4 regions of the Labrys sp. Lb11 genome follow, and region 4 is predicted to be linked to each of the others. Evidence: predicted binding sites of a transcription regulator. Region 4 holds the regulator's gene; each other region holds the start of a gene.

Region 1 (4,238 bases), on a different contig from region 4:
GGGGCGGCGTCGGACTGCGCCGGAGCCTCGGCGTCGGGGGCCTGTGCCTCGCCGTCGGCGCTGGCCTGGGGCAGGGCGGGCTCCACCGGCGCAGCCGGCGTCGTGGCCGCCGGCAGGCGGATCGCCTGGGTGATCGCCGGTCCGTTGCGCTTCTCCATGCGATAGCCGAGGCCGCGCAGGATCGAGGCGAAATCCTCGCCCGAGCAGCCGACCAGCGAGGTCATCTGCACCGTGGCGACGAACCCGTCGCCATCGGCGGCACCGGCCGGCGGCTCGCCCACCGTCGTGCCCGGGCGATAGGCGATGGCCGGGCGGATGATGTCGGCCAGGCGCTCGAGGATGTCGACGCGCACAGCCCTCTCGCCGCAGACGCGGTAGCCGACCAGGCGATAGAGGCCCTTGTCGATGCTGGTATCGGCCGGGATCGAAGTGCGGCCCGAGGCGGCCAGATGCGGGATCTCGTCGAGACCCTTCTGCTCCAGGCCGCCATGGTTCAGGGCCCAGAGCTGGACCGCCAGCGTGCGCGGCGCCGGCTTCATCAGGGCCGGCAGGTAGACGTGATAGGCGCCGAAGCGCACGCCGTGCTTGCGCAGCGAGGCGCGCTGGTCCTGGTCGAGCTGCTTGAGGTCCTCCGCCACCCGGTTGCGATCGAGCACCCCGAGCGCTTCGACCAGCTGGAAGGCGATGCCCTTGGCCAGGCCCTGCAGGTCCTCGGCCTTGTCGAGCAGCAGCAGCGGCCCGAGCAGGCGCGCCATGTGGTTGCCGATCCAGATCTCCAGCCGCGTCTGCACGGCATCGCGCGCCGGACCGGTCAGCTGCTCGTCGGCGATGAGGCGGATGCGCGGCGCCAGGGCCTTTTCGGAGCCGGCGAGCTTCGCCACCGGCTCGCCGACCCAGCGGATCGTGCCGTCGATGGCGAGCGCGAACTCGGTGTCCGGCGCCTGCGAGAAGCGCTGGGACCGGGCCTCGATCTCGCCGGCGAGCGCCTTGGCCGCGGCAGCCCGCAACGCCCGGCCGCTCTCGCCGTCGCCGGCGCTGGGGTCCGGGGCGAACTGGAAGCCCTGGAGGGTCCCGACATGCTGACCCTCGACGATGACGTCGCCGGTCCGGGTGATTTCAGTCTCGAGCATGGCATTTTCTCTAAGACGCCGCATCAGCACGCTGGTGCGACGGTCGACAAAGCGTTGGGCAAGCCGCTCATGCAGCGCGTCGGAGAGCTTGTCTTCGACGGCACGCGTCACGCCTTGCCAATGGGCAGGGTCCTTCAGCCAGTCAGGCCGGTTCGCCGCGAAGGTCCATGTCCGGATATGGGCGATGCGCGTCGACAGCGTGTCGATATCACCGTCCGTCCGGTCCGAGAAGGCCACCTGCCGCGCGAACCAATCGTCGGGGACCTTACCGTCCCGCATCAAAAAACCATAGAGGGTCGTGACGAGATCGGCGTGGGCATGCGGAGAAATTTTCCGATAGTCCGGCACCTGGGCGATCTCCCAGAGCCGCTCGACCGCCGCCTTGCCGTGCGCCATGGCGCGCACGTCCTCGTCCCGGGTGGCGATGGCGAGGGCGCGGATGTCGTCGGCATCGGGCGCCCGGGTGAGGCCCGGCTCGTCCGGCGGGCGCCCCAGCGTCTCCTGGAGCGCCTGCACCGAGGAGAAATCCAGGGCCGGGTTGCGCCATTGCAGCACCTTGACGCTGTCGAAGCTGTGGCTCTCGATCGCCTGGACCAGTTCCGGCTCGAAGCCGTCGCAGCGCCCGGTGGTGCCGAAGGTGCCGTCGCGGACATGGCGGCCGGCGCGCCCGGCGATCTGGCCGAACTCGGCCGGGTTGAGCCGGCGGAACTGGTAGCCGTCGAACTTGCGGTCGCCCGCGAAGGCGACGTGGTCGACGTCGAGGTTGAGGCCCATGCCGATGGCGTCGGTCGCCACCATGTAGTCGACGTCGCCGTTCTGGTACATCGCCACCTGGGCGTTGCGGGTGCGCGGGCTGAGCGCGCCCAGCACCACAGCCGCGCCGCCGCGCTGGCGGCGGATCAGTTCGGCGATGGCATAGACCTCCTCGGCCGAGAAGGCGACGATGGCGCTGCGGCGCGGCAGGCGGGTGAGCTTCTTGCTGCCGGCGAAGAGCAGGTTTGACAGCCGTGGCCGCGACACGACGTTGACGCCCGGCAGCAGCTTCTCGACGATCGGCCGCATCGTCGCGGCGCCGAGCAGCAGCGTCTCGGCCGAGCCGCGGCGGTTGAGCATGCGGTCGGTGAAGACATGGCCGCGCTCCAGGTCGGCGGCGATCTGGATCTCGTCGATGGCGACGAAAGGCACGTCGAGGTCGCGCGGCATGGCCTCGGCCGTCGCCACCCAGTAGCGCGCCGCATCCGGTTTGATCTTCTCCTCGCCCGTGACCAGCGCCACCTTCTCCGGCCCGACGCGGTCGACGATCTTGTTGTAGACCTCGCGGGCGAGCAGACGCAGCGGCAGGCCGATGATGCCCGCGCCGTGGCCGAGCATGCGCTCGATGGCGAGGTGGGTCTTGCCGGTGTTGGTGGGTCCGAGGACCGCCGTCACGCCGCGCGCGCGCATCGGCGGGGGAAGCACGGAAGGCATCATGGGCAGAAACGGGCCTCGATGGATTCGGGCGAAGTCAGATCGAGGGAAACCGTCGGCCGTCCCCGTCTGATACGCTATATGGTCCTTTTTCGCGTCCGCGTTAACCCCCCGAACGCGCGTCGAACGGAGCGTGGCCGAATCACTGCGGACGCGGCTTTCCCGATTTGTTCGCTGCGGCGGCCGGCGTCCAGCCGGACGGTGCACGTCGACGTTGATTTGTGCTTGGATATGCCGATATCGGCTTTTTTCATTGCGTGATTGTGCATGATCGTGCATAAACTGGCACCGTGTCCCGTGCCGGTGTCCCCATGTCCGCTCCTCCGTCGCCCGAAGAACGGCAGGCCGCGATCCTTGGCCGGATCGAGCGGGACGGCCGTGTCCTGGCGGCGGCCGCCGCCGTCGAGCTCGGCGTCTCCGAGGACAGCATCCGGCGTGACCTGCGCGACCTGGCGCAGGCCGGCCTCGTCCAGCGCATCCATGGCGGCGCGATCCGCCGTTCGCAGGTGCCGCAGGCCTTCGGCGAGCGGCTCGGCCGGCGCGCCGCGGAAAAATCCTCGCTCGCCGGCGCCGCGCTCGGCCTCATCAAGGCGGGGTCGACCGTCCTGCTCGACCAGAGCACGACCACGCTGGCGCTCGCCCGTCTCCTGCCGATCGGCTCGGACCTGGCGATCGTCACCGCCACGCCCGAGATCGCCATGGCGGCGCTCGACCGGGAGGTGTCGGAGGTGATCCTGCTCGGCGGGCGGCTCGATCCGCTGCGCCGCTGCGCCGCCGGCCCGGCCGTGCTTGCCGCCATCCAGGCCATTCGCTTCGACCTGTGCGTCCTCGGCGTCTGCGGCCTCGACATCGATCTCGGCGTCACCGCGCACGACCATGACGACGCCTGCCTGAAGCGGGCGATGGTCGCCGCCTCCGGCGAAACCGCGATCCTCGTCACCGCCGACAAGTTCGACACCGCCTTGCCCTTCCGCGTCGCACCGCTGTCGCGGCTCGACCGGCTCGTGGCCGAGGCCGGCACCCCGCCCGACACGCTGGCGCGCTACGCCGCGGCGGGCATCGACATCCTCACCGCCTGAGGCACCCATGATCTTCATGAGTCATCCCTGGCGGCCGACCGCCGCCGCCTTCTTCGTCAACGGCGCGGTCTTCGGCGTCTGGGCCACCCAGATCCCGCTGGTCAAGGACCGTCTCGGCCTCGATGCCGCCGCGCTCGGCCTGGTGATCCTCGTGCTCGGCGCCGGCGCCGTGCTGGCCATGGCCGGCAGCGGCTGGCTGGTCCGCCGCTACGGCAGCGCCGCGATGATACGCCGCTGCGGCGCCCTGTTCTGCCTGGCGCTGCCGGTGATCGCCATCGCGCCGAGCGTGCCGGTGCTCTGCCTCGTGCTGTTCGCCTTCGGCGCCAGCGGCGGCTGCATGGACGTGGCCATAAACGCCCATGCCGCGCAGGTCGAGCGCACCACCGGGCGCCTCTGCATGTCGTCCTTCCACGGCATGTGGAGCGTCGGCGGCCTGGCCGGCGCCGGCGCGGGCGGCCTGCTGCTCTATGTCCTGCCCGGCGCCGGGCAGACGCTGCTGGCGGCGCTGCTGCTCGGCGGCCTGCTCGCCTGGGCCCAGCCGCATTTCCTCGGCCGCAACGGC
Region 2 (4,238 bases), 340 kb from region 4:
GCGGTGTCGGCTTCACCGTCGCCGCGCGGATCAGCTCCACCAGCCGCGCCAGCGCCTCCTCGCGGTTCAGCTTCTGGCTGCGATGGGTCTGGGCCGTGATGACGATCACCCCGTCCTGGGTAAGGCGGCTGCCTGCCAGCTTCATCAGCCGGATGGCAATCTCGTCGGGCAGGGACGGCGACCGGCGGGCATCGAACCGCAGCTGCACCGCGGTCGAGGTGGTGTTGACCGCCTGCCCGCCCGGCCCTGACGCCCGCAGAAAGCTCTCCTCGATCTCGCGCTCGTCGATGGACAGGGTGTTGGTGATCTCGATCATGGCGCAGGGCTGCTGACGGAACCGGCTGCCCGGCGATAGCACGTGCGGCCGGCGGCGTGTTGACGAATCTCGGATTTGCCTGTGCAGCCAAAGACGGCCGTGCGCCTCTCTGCCGCTGGGTTGATCCGATGCCGTCGCGCCTGCTCTCGTGCCCCGACCGCCTGTTCGCCTGGATCGCCGGGCTGTTCGGCCTGGTTCTGGTTGCCGTGATACCACCGCTCGGAGGCGGCAACGAGACGTTCAACTTCCAGCGGACGGCAGGCGTGGCGGCCGGTCATGTGCTGATCGAGCCGGCTGCCGTGCGGCCCGGCATCGCCGAGTTGCTCGCCGTCGGCGGCTCCTTCTTCCCGGAGGGGGCGAAACCGCCCTACTCCTATTCGCTGGACCAGTGGCGCCGGCTGGCCGCCATCCCGCTGGGCGCGGAGCCGGACGCCATCCTGGCGCCCAACCCGATCGCCGTGCTGCATCCCCTCTCCTATCTGCCGCAGGTGCCGGTGATCCGGCTCGGCGGCAGCCTCGGCCTGCCGCCCCTCATCCTGTTCTATCTCGGCCGGCTGGCCGGGCTGGCCGCCGGCATCGGCCTGACCCTTCTCGCCATCCGCATCATTCCCACGCACAAGTTCGCGCTCGCCGCCCTCGCCCTGCTGCCGACCGTCACCTTCTCGCGCAGCACGCTCGACGCCGACCAGTTCACCACCGGGCTGGCCTTCCTGCTGGCGGCGATGATCCTGCGCGAGATGGTGCGCCGCGAGCCGATGGGTGGACGGGATATCCTGCGGCTGGCCGCGGTCGCGTTCATTCTGGCCCAATGCAAGAGCGCCTATCTCGTGCTGCCGCTGCTCGCCCTGGCCATCCCCCGCGCGCGCTTCGGTTCGACCGCCGCCTGGGCCGGCGCGCTGGCGCTGATCATCCTGCCCGGCGCGCTCGCGAGCCTGGCTTGGATGGTGACGCTGAAGCACACCTATTTCGCCGGCATCACGTACCGCACCTGGGCCGGCGAGGTGAATCCGGACGGGCAGATGGCCGCGATCCTCGCCGATCCGTTCGGCTATGTCGCGGTGCTCTGGCGCACCCTGGTCGACACGCCGCTGGTCTATGACGCTGTCAGGGGTTTCATCGGCATCTTCGGCCCGCCGGTCGCCCTGCCCCTGCCTGTCCTGGTGGCGCTCGTCGGTCTCATGCTGTTCGTGCTGGTCTCCGACCCCACCGCGCGCGCCGCCCGCTATGGCCCGCTCGCGCTCGGCCTCGGCGCCGCCATCGCCGGCGCCGGCACGGTGCTGATCCTGACCCTGCTCTACGTGCAGTGGACCGGCTTCGGCCAGCCGACGGTTCAAGGCTTCCAGGGGCGCTATCTCTACCCGCTGGCGCCGCTGCTGCTGGTCGGCCTGCGCACCAGCGGCGAGCCGGCCTTGCGTCTCGGCGCCGGCGCCTGGGTGGCGCTGCTGGCGGCCACGGGCCTGGGCAGCACCCTGTGGCTCACCCTCGCAACCTATTACGGCTGACGCTGCCGGGCGGCGCGAAACGACGCAGCCGCTGCAAAAACTCGGACCGGTTCCCGAAACGTTCTTGTTTTTGACGTCAAGCCGCTTCATTCTGCGCCTCCGGCCCCCTATGTCTCGGCCGAACGCCCACCCCTCCATCCCGTTGGGATCGACTGCATGACTGGTCAGACGCCGGGCCGACAAGCCCCCTCGTCCGCGGATCGCCGCGTCATTTCGATACGCGGCGCCCGCGAGCACAACCTCAAGAACATCGACCTGGAGATCCCCCGCGACAAGCTCGTGGTGTTCACCGGTCTGTCGGGGTCCGGCAAGTCGTCGCTCGCCTTCGACACCATCTATGCCGAGGGACAGCGGCGCTATGTCGAAAGCCTGTCGGCCTATGCCCGCCAGTTCCTGGAGATGATGCAGAAGCCCGACGTCGACCAGATCGACGGGCTTTCGCCGGCGATCTCGATCGAGCAGAAGACGACCTCGCGCAACCCGCGCTCGACGGTCGGCACGGTCACCGAGATCTACGACTATATGCGCCTGCTCTGGGCCCGGGTCGGCATCCCCTATTCGCCGGCCACCGGCCTGCCGATCGAGAGCCAGACCGTCAGCCAGATGGTCGACCGCGTCATGGCCCTGCCCGAGGGCACGCGCCTGTTCCTGCTGGCGCCGGTGGTGCGGGGACGCAAGGGCGAGTACCGCAAGGAGATCGCGGAATACATGAAACGCGGCTTCCAGCGCGCCAAGATCGACGGCACCTTCTACGAGCTGGCCGACGCCCCTGCCCTCGACAAGAAGCTCAAGCACGACATCGACGTGGTGGTCGACCGCATCGTCGTCCGCGGCGACATCGCGGCGCGCCTTGCCGATTCGTTCGAGACGGCGCTGGAGCTGGCCGACGGCATCGCCGTGGCCGAGATGGCCGACCAGAAGGACGACAAGGGCGAGCCGGCGCGGATCGTCTTCAGCCAGAAATTCGCCTGCCCGGTCTCCGGCTTCACCATCCCCGAGATCGAGCCGAGGCTGTTCTCCTTCAACAACCCGTTCGGCGCCTGCCCGGCCTGTGACGGCCTGGGCGCGGAGATGACGGTCGATCCCATGCTGATCGTGCCGGACGAATCCCTGTCGCTGCGCAAGGGCGCCATCGCGCCGTGGGCCAAGTCGACCAGCCCCTACTACGCCCAGACAATCGACGCGCTGGCCAAGCACTACAAGTTCGGTGTGACGACGCCTTGGGAGGATCTGCCGGAAAACGTCAGGTCGGTGATGCTCTACGGGTCGGGCAAGGACGAGATCAAGTTCTCCTTCGACGACGGCCTGCGCGCCTATGAGACGCGCAAGACTTTCGAGGGCGTCATCACCAATCTCGAGCGGCGCTGGAAGGAGACCGATTCGGAATGGGCGCGCGAGGACATCGCGCGCTACATGTCGAACACGCCCTGCAAGGCCTGCGCCGGTTTCCGCCTCAAGCCGGAGGCCCTGGCGGTGAAGATCGACCAGTGCCATGTCGGCATGGTTTCGGCCATGTCGGTGCGTCAGGCCCAGGGCTGGTTCGAGGCGCTGCCGGCCAAGCTGGACGACAAGCGCAACGAGATCGCCGGCCGCATCCTCAAGGAGATTCGCGAGCGCCTGCGCTTCCTCGTCGATGTCGGCCTCGACTACCTCACCCTGGCGCGCAATTCCGGCACCCTGTCGGGTGGCGAGAGCCAGCGCATCCGCCTCGCCTCACAGATCGGCTCGGGCCTAACCGGCGTGCTCTACGTGCTGGACGAGCCGTCGATCGGCCTGCATCAGCGCGACAATGAGCGCCTGCTGGAGACGCTGCGCCGGCTGCGTGACCTCGGCAACACCGTCGTCGTGGTCGAGCATGACGAGGATGCCATCCTGCAGGCCGATTTCGTCGTCGACGTCGGCCCCGGGGCGGGCGTGCATGGCGGGCGCATCGTCGCCCAGGGCACGCCGGCCGAGGTGATGGCCAACCCGCACTCCCTCACCGGCAAGTACCTCACCGGCGAGCTGGCCGTGCCCCTGCCCGAGCGGCGGCGCAAGCGCCAGAAGGGCAAGGCGCTGAAGGTGGTCGGCGCCCGCGGCAACAACCTCAAGGACGTCTCGGTCGAGCTGCCGCTCGGCCTCTTCACCTGCGTCACCGGCGTATCGGGCGGCGGCAAGTCGACGCTGCTGATCGACACGCTCTACAAGGCGGTGGCGCGCCGGCTCAACGGTGCGTCCGAGCATCCGGCCCCCCATGACCGGATCGAGGGGCTGGAACTGATCGACAAGGTCATCGACATCGACCAGTCGCCGATCGGCCGCACGCCGCGCTCCAACCCGGCGACCTATACCGGCGCCTTCACGCCGATCCGGGAATGGTTCTCGGGCCTGCCGGAAGCCAAGGCGCGTGGCTTCCAGCCCGGCCGGTTTTCCTTCAACGT
Region 3 (4,238 bases), on a different contig from region 4:
CTCTACGACACCGAGGTCGGCGCCTTCGCCGAGGTGAAGCCCCTGACCCTGATCATGAAGGGCGAGGCCATCCCGGCGAGCACGGCCTGGGTCGGCATCCCGGCGCAGCTGGTCGCCGGCGAGACGGCGCGCGCGCTGGCCCCGGCCCCCGCCGACGTCCGGCCGCAGGCCCTGGATCTCTCCCACGCGGCCGAGTGAGGCGGCATGCCATGTGCCGGCCAAATGTCGAGGAGATCCTGCGGATCGGCGGGGCCGTCGCCGTCCTGGCGTATCGGGCGGGCGGGACAGGCCCGGCCACGGCGGCGGAGCGCATCGCGGCGGCAGCGGCGGCGTTGCGCCAGGCGACGGGACGCGGCGACATCGTCATCGGCAGGCGGGCCAGCGGGCGTCCGCGCCTGGAGCCGCCTTATCCCGAGCTCGGGGTATCGCTGTCGCATCGCGGCAGCATGCTGATCGTCGCCTTCGCGCCGGATGGTCCGGTGGGCGTCGACCTGGAGATCGAAGGCACCGGCAGCCTTGCCGATCCCCTGCGTTTTGCCCGGGATCACTACGCCGCAGGCGAAGCCGCGGCGATGCGGCGTCTCGACCGGACGGAGGCTCGCGACCTCTGCCACCGGCTCTGGGTGGCCAAGGAGGCGGCGCTGAAGGTCTCCGGCCGCGGCATTTATGACGGCCTGGCCGAACCGGACTTTACGACCTGTCTCGACACGCTGCGGCAGGGCGGCGTGGCGGCCTTGCCGGCGTGCCGGCGCCTGCCCCCGCTGCGCATCGGCGTCCGTCTGCTGGAGCGCCCGCTGGCCGGACGGGTCTATTGCGCCTTGGCCTGCGCTCCCCTGGCGGAATGAACCGGCGAGGGCGGCGGGGAGAAGCCCCTGTCGGGTTCCGGGGGCGGGCGGGGCAAGGGCATCCTGAACCGAGCCGACGATGGCGAATGGAGCGTTGCCGTACAGCGACGCCAGATGACGGTGCTGTCGGCAATACGAGATAGGGTGATCGAGGCGCCGTATCTGGAATTGGCCCACGGCTTTCGATACGACGGGTGGGAACGCCCCTGACGAAAGCATCCTGACTCCCATCCCTGTCATGACCAACAAGGGGAAAGCCCGTCCCATCCTCACCGTCATGGCCGAGTTCGGCCTGGGACCCTTCTTGTGGCACAATCGCAGCGGCGACGACCGGGCCGGAGTCGGCGGAAACTGCTGTGACTCCGTCTGGTGCTGCGGCAGGCATCCCATGTCTGAGGAATTGCTGGAGGCATTCCGAGCCTGGGTTGACGATTACGAAACTGCGCCTTGGAGCAAGGGGACACTGGTCGACCCCGCCGATCCGGAAAGCGGTTATGTCGAGCAGCCGCAATTGATCTTGGACTGGGACGATTTCAACGCGCGCGGTTTCGAGCTCGCCAAGCGGCTGAAGGCTGAGGTGGGTTCCGGGTTCCGTGTTGTTTACGACAGTCCCATGGAAGACCCCACACATGGTCGCGCAGAGCGCCGCGAAGTGATCGATGACGGCTCCGTCGTCCTTCTTCCGTCCCGCGCCGAGCTGTGCCGTGATCCACTGCGCTGCCTCATCACCCGCGTCGTTTCAGGTGGCCAGACCGGTGCCGATCGAGCCGCGCTCGACTGGGCGATGCAGCAGAAATTCGGCGTGGGCGGATGGTGTCCGAAGGGCAGGATCGCGGAAGATGGCGTGATCGATGCGCGCTATCCGCTCCGTGAAGCCGACACGGGTGGCTATCGGCATCGGACGAGACTGAACGTCCAGGACAGCGACGGCACGCTGATCGTCAACCTGGGGGACATCGACGGTGGTACCCTCGCCACCGAGGCCTTTGCCCGCAAGATCGGCAAGCCCCACCTTGTCGTGCAGCTCGACTCCGGCATCTCTGCTGGAATTTGCACCGCGGTCATGGCGTGGCTCCGCAGGTATCCCATCCATATCCTCAACGTGGCCGGCCCACGCGAAAGCAAGCGGCCGGGCATTTATCACCTGACCCGCAAGCTGCTCGGTTCCGTGAATGTCCTGAGCCTGCGCGAGGGGCGGAAGTTACAGAGGGCTTCCCATGGGCATGGGCAGCGACAAGCCGCTCATGCCGGGCGCGGGTGGCGGAAGTTTCTGGGAGCGTCCCACGGCCCAAGGCCGTGACGGCGCGCCTTTCGGAGAAACTCGGCCGTATCCTTCGCCGATCGACGCGGCGGGCCTCGGCGTCCGGGGTTGCGTTTCCGGAACAAATATGGAACAAACATTGCTGGGGATAAGCCCGGCCGCCCGCAGCGCGGCGTGATAGGACAGGCGAGGAGTGGCGGGGAGGGCGTCGCGGCGTGAGGCCGGGCGTTTCCGCCTTGGCGAAGGAAAGGATTTGGGATGTCGGGTTCCGTGAACAAGGTCATTCTGGTGGGCAATCTCGGCCGGGATCCCGAGGTGCGGCGGCTGAACTCCGGCGAGCCGGTGGTCAACCTTCGGCTGGCCACCACGGAAAGCTGGCGCGACAAGGCCACGGGCGAGCGCAAGGAGCGCACCGAATGGCACAATGTCGTGATCTTCAACGAGGCGCTGGCCAAGATCGCCGAGCAGTATCTGAAGAAGGGCTCGACGGTTTACATCGAAGGCCAGCTGCAGACCCGCAAATACACCGACCAGAGCGGCCAGGAGAAATACTCCACCGAAGTGGTGCTGCAGCGCTATCGCGGCGAGATGACGCTGCTCGGCGGCCGCAGCCAGGGCCAGGGCTCCGGTGACGGCGACCGCGACCGCGACTATGCCGGTTCGGATTTCGGCTCGTCCAGCCCGATGGAGCGCCGCCCGGCCCCGTCCTCCGGCGGCGGGGGCGGCGGCAAGTACTCCTCCTCCAACATGGACGACGAGATCCCGTTCTAGCAAAGAATGGGTTACGTTTTGTAAACTAAGAAACTTAACCCACTACTATCACACGCTTTTTAGTTGACAAGCAACTTAGAGTCTTCTCTGATTGGGGTCGTTGAGGTTAAGCTGCTCGTTCTGATTTCTCCGGCTTGTGTCGCTCCCGTGGGTCACACGCTTCTCTTCGCGGTCGACGCTTGGCCGCTGCATGATGGGGTCAGAAGGGCGAGGCGTCTCAATCTGTTTCACGACCTTGCAGGTTTGCCCCTGCAGGCTCTGGACTCTCAACGAGATCGCCTTGCCCATCGTCCCCACGGGACGATCCGGTTCACCCTTGATGCGGGTTCATGCGTGGTGTTGTGTCCTCCTGTTTCAGCACTGCGGCGTCATGCTGCGACCGGGGCGCCATTGGCAGGGTCTTTGCCGAAACGGAACTCCACACCGTCGCTCCACATGCGGTGGAGGATGACGGCGAGCTTGCGGGCGACCGCGACGCGGGCGCGGGCCATGCCGCGATGCCTGGCGATCTTCGTCCCCCAGGCGCGCAGGCTCGACCATTTCCGGCTGCGCACCAGCAGCGTGTGCGCCGCCTCATAGAGTGCCGTGCGGGCGAGTTCGTCGCCGCAACGGCTGATCTTGCCCTGGATGTCGGTTTCGCCGGACTGGTAGCGCGCCGGGGTCAGGCCGAGATGGGCGCCGACGTCGCGCGAGCGCCTGAACCGGTCGGGCCGGTCGATCGTCGCCCGAAAGGCGAGCGCGGTGATCGGGCCGACGCCCGGAACGCTCATCAGCCGCCGGCAGACCTCCTCCTTCCTGACGAGATCCAGGACCTGCCTGGTCAGACCGGCGAGCGCGGTCAGCATGCCGGACAGCACAGCCAGAAGCGGCTCGACGAGTGGCATCACCAGCGGGTCGCCCTCGGCCAACTCGCGCACGCGGCCAGCGAAGGCTGGACGCGAAGGGGTGCCGAGCTTGAGGCCGGCCTCGCGCAGGATCGCCCGCACCACATTCTCGATCGAGCGCATCTCGCCCAGGACCGTGCGGCGCGCCACCAAAAGCGAACGCCACAGTCGGCACTGGCGGCTCTTGACGTGAACCTGCCGGAACCAGCCCGTCCGCATGATCTGCGCCAAAGCGCGGGCGTCGTTGCGGTCGGTCTTGTTGGGCATCGTCTTCATCGCCGCATTGGCCTGGCGCGTCTCGATGCAGATCGCCGGCAAGCCCGCCGCGCGCAGACCGTCGTGAAGCCAGGCCGTCAGCGAGCAGGCTTCCAGGCCGATGCGCTCCAGCGGCAGGCCGATCTGGTTCAGCGCCGCGGCCAGCGCGTCAGGCTCGCTCGCCGCGCGCGCCTCCTTCACGATCCGGCCCGTTCCATCCAC
Region 4 (4,238 bases):
ATGCAGGAAGCCGGTGGGGGAGGGAGCGAAGCGGGTGACGACGGGCGGAGACATGTCTGAGCGGATTCTCTTGTGGCGCAGCCTTGGCGACCGGGCGGAGAAGGCAATAGGCTGCGGCGTTTAGCACAGCGTTGTGCTCGGCGGTAGCGTTGGAGCTGCCTTTGGCGGGACGTGGGCGGGCGGGGGAACGTGTCGAGGTCGCCGGGGTCCGGCCGCGCCGCCGGAATGCGGCGTCGCCGGGCCTCGAGGCTGTGCAGCGGTGCTGGCTCGCGGCCTGCGATCGGCTGCGCGCGGCCCTGGCCTTCGAGAACGAATGTCTCGATCTCGCCCTCGTCGTGCCGGTCTTCCTCGGGCTCGGCGTCATCACCTATTTCGCTGCGCCGGAGGAGCCGGGCCTTGCCGGGCCCGCCCTTCTCGGTGCCGCCGCCCTCGCCGGAGCCTGGATCGCCAGCGGCCGGCGCTGGCTCCATGTCGGCCTGGTCTGTGTCGCCGCTGCGGCCCTGGGTTTCTCGGCCGCCAAGCTGCGCACGCTCAGTCTGGAAGCGCCGCAACTGCGCAGGTCCATGACGGCCGTGGTCACCGGAGCGGTGCTGTCGGTCGAGCGGCGCGCCAGCGGTTCGGCCCGCCTCGTGCTACGCCCGGCAAGCATCGACGGCCTCGCGCCGGCCGACGTGCCGGCGCTGGTCCGCCTGACCGTGCGCAGCGTCGGCGACATATCGCCGGGCGACAGCGTCAGCGTGAAAGCCCTGCTGCGGCCGCCGCCGCCTCCGACCGTGCCCGGCGGCTACGACTTCGCCCGCGACGCCTATTTCGACGGCATCGGCGCCGTCGGCTTTGCCGCGGGCAAGCTCCAGCCGGCCCCTCGGCCCGTGACGATGTCCTGGAGCGAGCGCTTCGCCGCCGGCCTCGATCGGTCCCGCAACGCCCTGACCGATCGCATCGTCGCGGTGATCCCCGGCGAAAACGGCGCCGTCGCCGCCTCGCAGGTGACCGGCAAGCGCGGCCTCATCCCCGAGGACGCCAATGCCGCCCTGCGGGCTGCCGGGCTCTACCATGTCGTCTCGATCTCCGGCCTGCATATGGCCCTGTTCGCCGGCGGCCTGTTCTGGCTGATCCGGGCGCTGCTCGCCCTGTCGTCCCGCATCGCCCTCACCATGCCCCTCAAAGCGCTGGCGGCCATGCTGTCACTGGCGCCGGCCGCCGCCTACACGCTGTTTTCCGGAGCAGAGGTCGCGACCGTGCGCGCCTTCGTCATGACGGCGATCGTGCTGATGGCGGTGGCCCTTGGCCGCAGTGCCGTCACGCGGCGCAATGTCGGGCTCGCCGCCGCCTTCGTGCTGCTGACAACCCCCGAACAGCTGCTGGGGCCGAGCTTCCAGATGTCGTTCGGCGCGGTGGCGATGATGGTGGCCTGGTATGACAGGCCGCGCCGGCCGGGTGCGCGGCCTCCGGCCACGGCCATGGGGCGGATGCTGTCGCGGCTGGGCATCGTCGTCGTCGGCCTCGCCGTCACCACCATCATTGCCTCCCTGGCGACGGCACCGTTCTCGGCCTTCCATTTCCACCGGCTGACGCTGCAGTCCCTGGCGTCGAACTTCATGGCGACGCCGATCGTGTCGCTCCTGATCATGCCTCTGGCCCTGCTGGCGCTGGCGGCCGAGCCCTTCGGCTATGGTGCGCCGCTCTGGTCGGCCATGGGCGTGGCGGTCGGCTGGTTCATGGCCATCGCCCGCATGGTCGCGTCCTGGCCTGGCTCTGAGATCGTCACGCCGCAATTCTCGGCCGCCGCCCTGGCCGCGTTCTCCGCCGGAATCGTGCTGCTGGCCATCCTGCGCACGCGTCTCGCCCTGGTCGCCATGTTGCCGCTGGCGGCCGGCAGCGCCCTGGCCACGATCGACGCACGTCCCGTCGCCATCATCGGCGCCAACGGCTATGCCGCGCTGGTGCGCGACGGTGCGACCCTGTCGACGATCGGCAGCCGGCGCGACGCCTTCAATCAGCGCGAATGGCTGCTGGCCTTGGGTGACGGCCGCAACCTGGAAGACCCGACGCTGACGGCGGCTGTGCGCTGCGACAAGGAGGGTTGCTCGGCGCCTCTGGGCAAGGGACGGTTCCTGGTGCTCGACCGCACCGTCAACGCCATCGAGGAGGATTGCGGCCGGGTCGCCATCCTGGTCTCGCCCCTGCCGGTCCCGGCGCGCTGCAAGGCTGCGGGGCTGGTGCTGGACCGGACATCCATCCGCGCCGCCGGTTCCCTCGCCATCTATGACGACGGCCCGACGCCGGACACCGGCGAGCCGCGCTGGCGCATCGTCACGGCGCGTGAGGCCGGCGGCGACAGGCCCTGGGCGCCGGCTCCCCCGCGCCCCAAGCCGCCGCCTGATACGCAGGAGGAGAAAAGCGAAGCTGCCCCCGACGAGGCGCCTGCCCGGGACGAGGCCTTGCCTCAGTAGCGGCGGAACAAACCGACCAGCTTGCCCTGGATGCGCACGCGGTCGGGGCCGAAGATGCGGGTCTCATACGCCGGGTTGGCGGCCTCCAGCGCGATCGAGGCGCCGCGACGGCGCAAGCGCTTGAGGGTGGCTTCCTCGTCATCGATCAGCGCCACCACGATATCGCCGGTCTCGGCATTGTCCTGGCGCCGGATCAGCACCGTGTCGTTGTCGAAGATACCGGCCTCGATCATCGAATCGCCACGGACCTCCAGGGCGAAATGCTCGCCCGCCGACAGCATCTCCGGCGGCACGCTGATCGTATGGCTCTTGCTCTGGATCGCCGAGACCGGCGTGCCGGCAGCGATCCGGCCCATCACCGGGATCATCACCGAACGCGCGGCGTCCTCGTCCAGGGCCGGCGGGGGAGCGGCTCGCACCCGCCCGAGATTGCCTTCGATGACATTGGGCCGGAAGCCGCGCGGGGCCGACACTGTGGTGAGGCCCGGTACCGAGGATTCGGGCAGCTTCACGACCTCCAACGCCCGTGCCCGGTTGGGCAGGCGGCGGATGAAGCCGCGCTCCTCCAGCGCCATGATCAGACGATGAATGCCGGACTTGGAGCGAAGATCGAGCGCGTCCTTCATTTCGTCGAAGGAGGGGGGAACGCCCTGCTCCTTCAGCCGCTCGTGGATGAAGCGCAGCAATTCGTGTTGTTTCTTCGTCAGCATGGGCGTTCCCGGCGCGGAGGCAGCGAATCAACTGGTGAATCGCCAAACAAACCATGAACAGTGCTACATGTTCGCACTGTGTTCCGCAACCATGAACTTCCGGTAAAGACGATCAGTAGCCGGCGGCGCGAAGATCGATGATCTCGCAGGCATCGCCGGCATGTGCCGCAGCGGCATGGGGCGGCCGGATGGCGAGGCAGTCGGAGCCGGCGAGCACGGCAACCATGGACGAATCCTGCACGGCCGATGGTGTCACCATCGGCAGGTTCGTCGCTGCGTCAAGCGTGAAGGTCGCACGCAGATAGTCTTCGCGCAGATCGTTGGCCGGCCAGTCCACGGCGAAACGGGCCGGACGACGCGGCAATGTCCGGTCGGCGCGGCCGGCGAGGGCACGGATCAGCGGCGTCAGGAACAGCACGCCGCAGACGATCGCCGAGACCGGATTGCCGGGAAGGCCGAGGATGCGCATGGCGCCGAGGCTGCCGTGCATCATCGGCTTGCCCGGCCGCATGGCGATCTTCCAGAAGCCGAGCTGCATGCCTTCGCGGGTGAGGGCGGCCTGCACGAGGTCGCGGTCGCCGACCGAGGCGCCGCCGATGGTGACGAGCACGTCGGCCCCGGCGTCGCGTGCGCGCCGGATCGCCGCCTCGATCTCCGCCAGGCTGTCGCCGGCAATGCCGAGGTCGATCACCGCCGCGCCCTCGGCTTCCGCCATCGCGGCCAGGGCGAAATTGTTGGAGGCGACGATCTGATGCGGGCCGACGCTGGTGCCGGGCAGGACCAGTTCGTCACCGGTGGCGAGGATGGCGACGCGGGGCCTGCGATGGACCGGAACGGTTGCGTGACCGGTGGCGGCGGCGAGCGCCAGATCGCGCGGGCCGAGGCGGGTGCCGGCGACCAGCGCCGTGTCGCCGTCGCGGAAATCGAGGCCGCGGCGGCGAATGTTCTGGCCGGGCCTGGCCGCGGCGGTCAGCGTGACGGTATCGCCCTCGCGCCGCGTGTTTTCCTGGATCAGCACGGTGTCCGCGTCGGCGGGCACCGGGGCGCCGGTGAAGATGCGCACGGTTTCGCCAGG

Evidence for each region. Region 4 encodes LexA, which represses DNA repair genes until DNA is damaged. Its sites were predicted from a motif close to TGTTCNNNNTGTGTTCNG; they were not measured.
Region 1: a site for LexA is predicted at 2,755-2,772, ahead of AC27L4_RS18230 (helicase-related protein). Genes of this name have one in related genera too.
Region 2: a site for LexA is predicted at 1,867-1,884, ahead of uvrA (excinuclease ABC subunit UvrA). Genes of this name have one in related genera too.
Region 3: a site for LexA is predicted at 2,224-2,241, ahead of ssb (single-stranded DNA-binding protein). Genes of this name have one in related genera too.

The regions. Positions count from the first base shown of each region.
Region 1 covers NZ_BAAJOT010000004.1:786,344-790,581, forward strand. The annotation lists gene AC27L4_RS18230 (helicase-related protein) at 1-2,597, opposite strand, end outside; gene AC27L4_RS18235 (DeoR/GlpR family DNA-binding transcription regulator) at 2,909-3,676, shown strand; partial or broken gene AC27L4_RS18240 (MFS transporter) at 3,672-4,238, shown strand, end outside.
Region 2 covers NZ_BAAJOT010000005.1:591,810-596,047, forward strand. The annotation lists gene arfB (alternative ribosome rescue aminoacyl-tRNA hydrolase ArfB) at 1-316, opposite strand, end outside; gene AC27L4_RS21335 (DUF2142 domain-containing protein) at 445-1,818, shown strand; gene uvrA (excinuclease ABC subunit UvrA) at 1,975-4,238, shown strand, end outside.
Region 3 covers NZ_BAAJOT010000006.1:555,318-559,555, forward strand. The annotation lists gene AC27L4_RS24680 (Pls/PosA family non-ribosomal peptide synthetase) at 1-198, shown strand, start outside; gene AC27L4_RS24685 (4'-phosphopantetheinyl transferase family protein) at 210-845, shown strand; gene AC27L4_RS24690 (putative molybdenum carrier protein) at 1,084-2,145, shown strand; gene ssb (single-stranded DNA-binding protein) at 2,365-2,877, shown strand; gene AC27L4_RS24700 (IS110 family RNA-guided transposase) at 3,246-4,238, opposite strand, start outside.
Region 4 covers NZ_BAAJOT010000005.1:249,543-253,780, forward strand. The annotation lists gene gltX (glutamate--tRNA ligase) at 1-54, opposite strand, end outside; gene AC27L4_RS19795 (ComEC/Rec2 family competence protein) at 162-2,453, shown strand; gene lexA (transcriptional repressor LexA) at 2,447-3,163, opposite strand; gene AC27L4_RS19805 (molybdopterin molybdotransferase MoeA) at 3,276-4,238, opposite strand, start outside.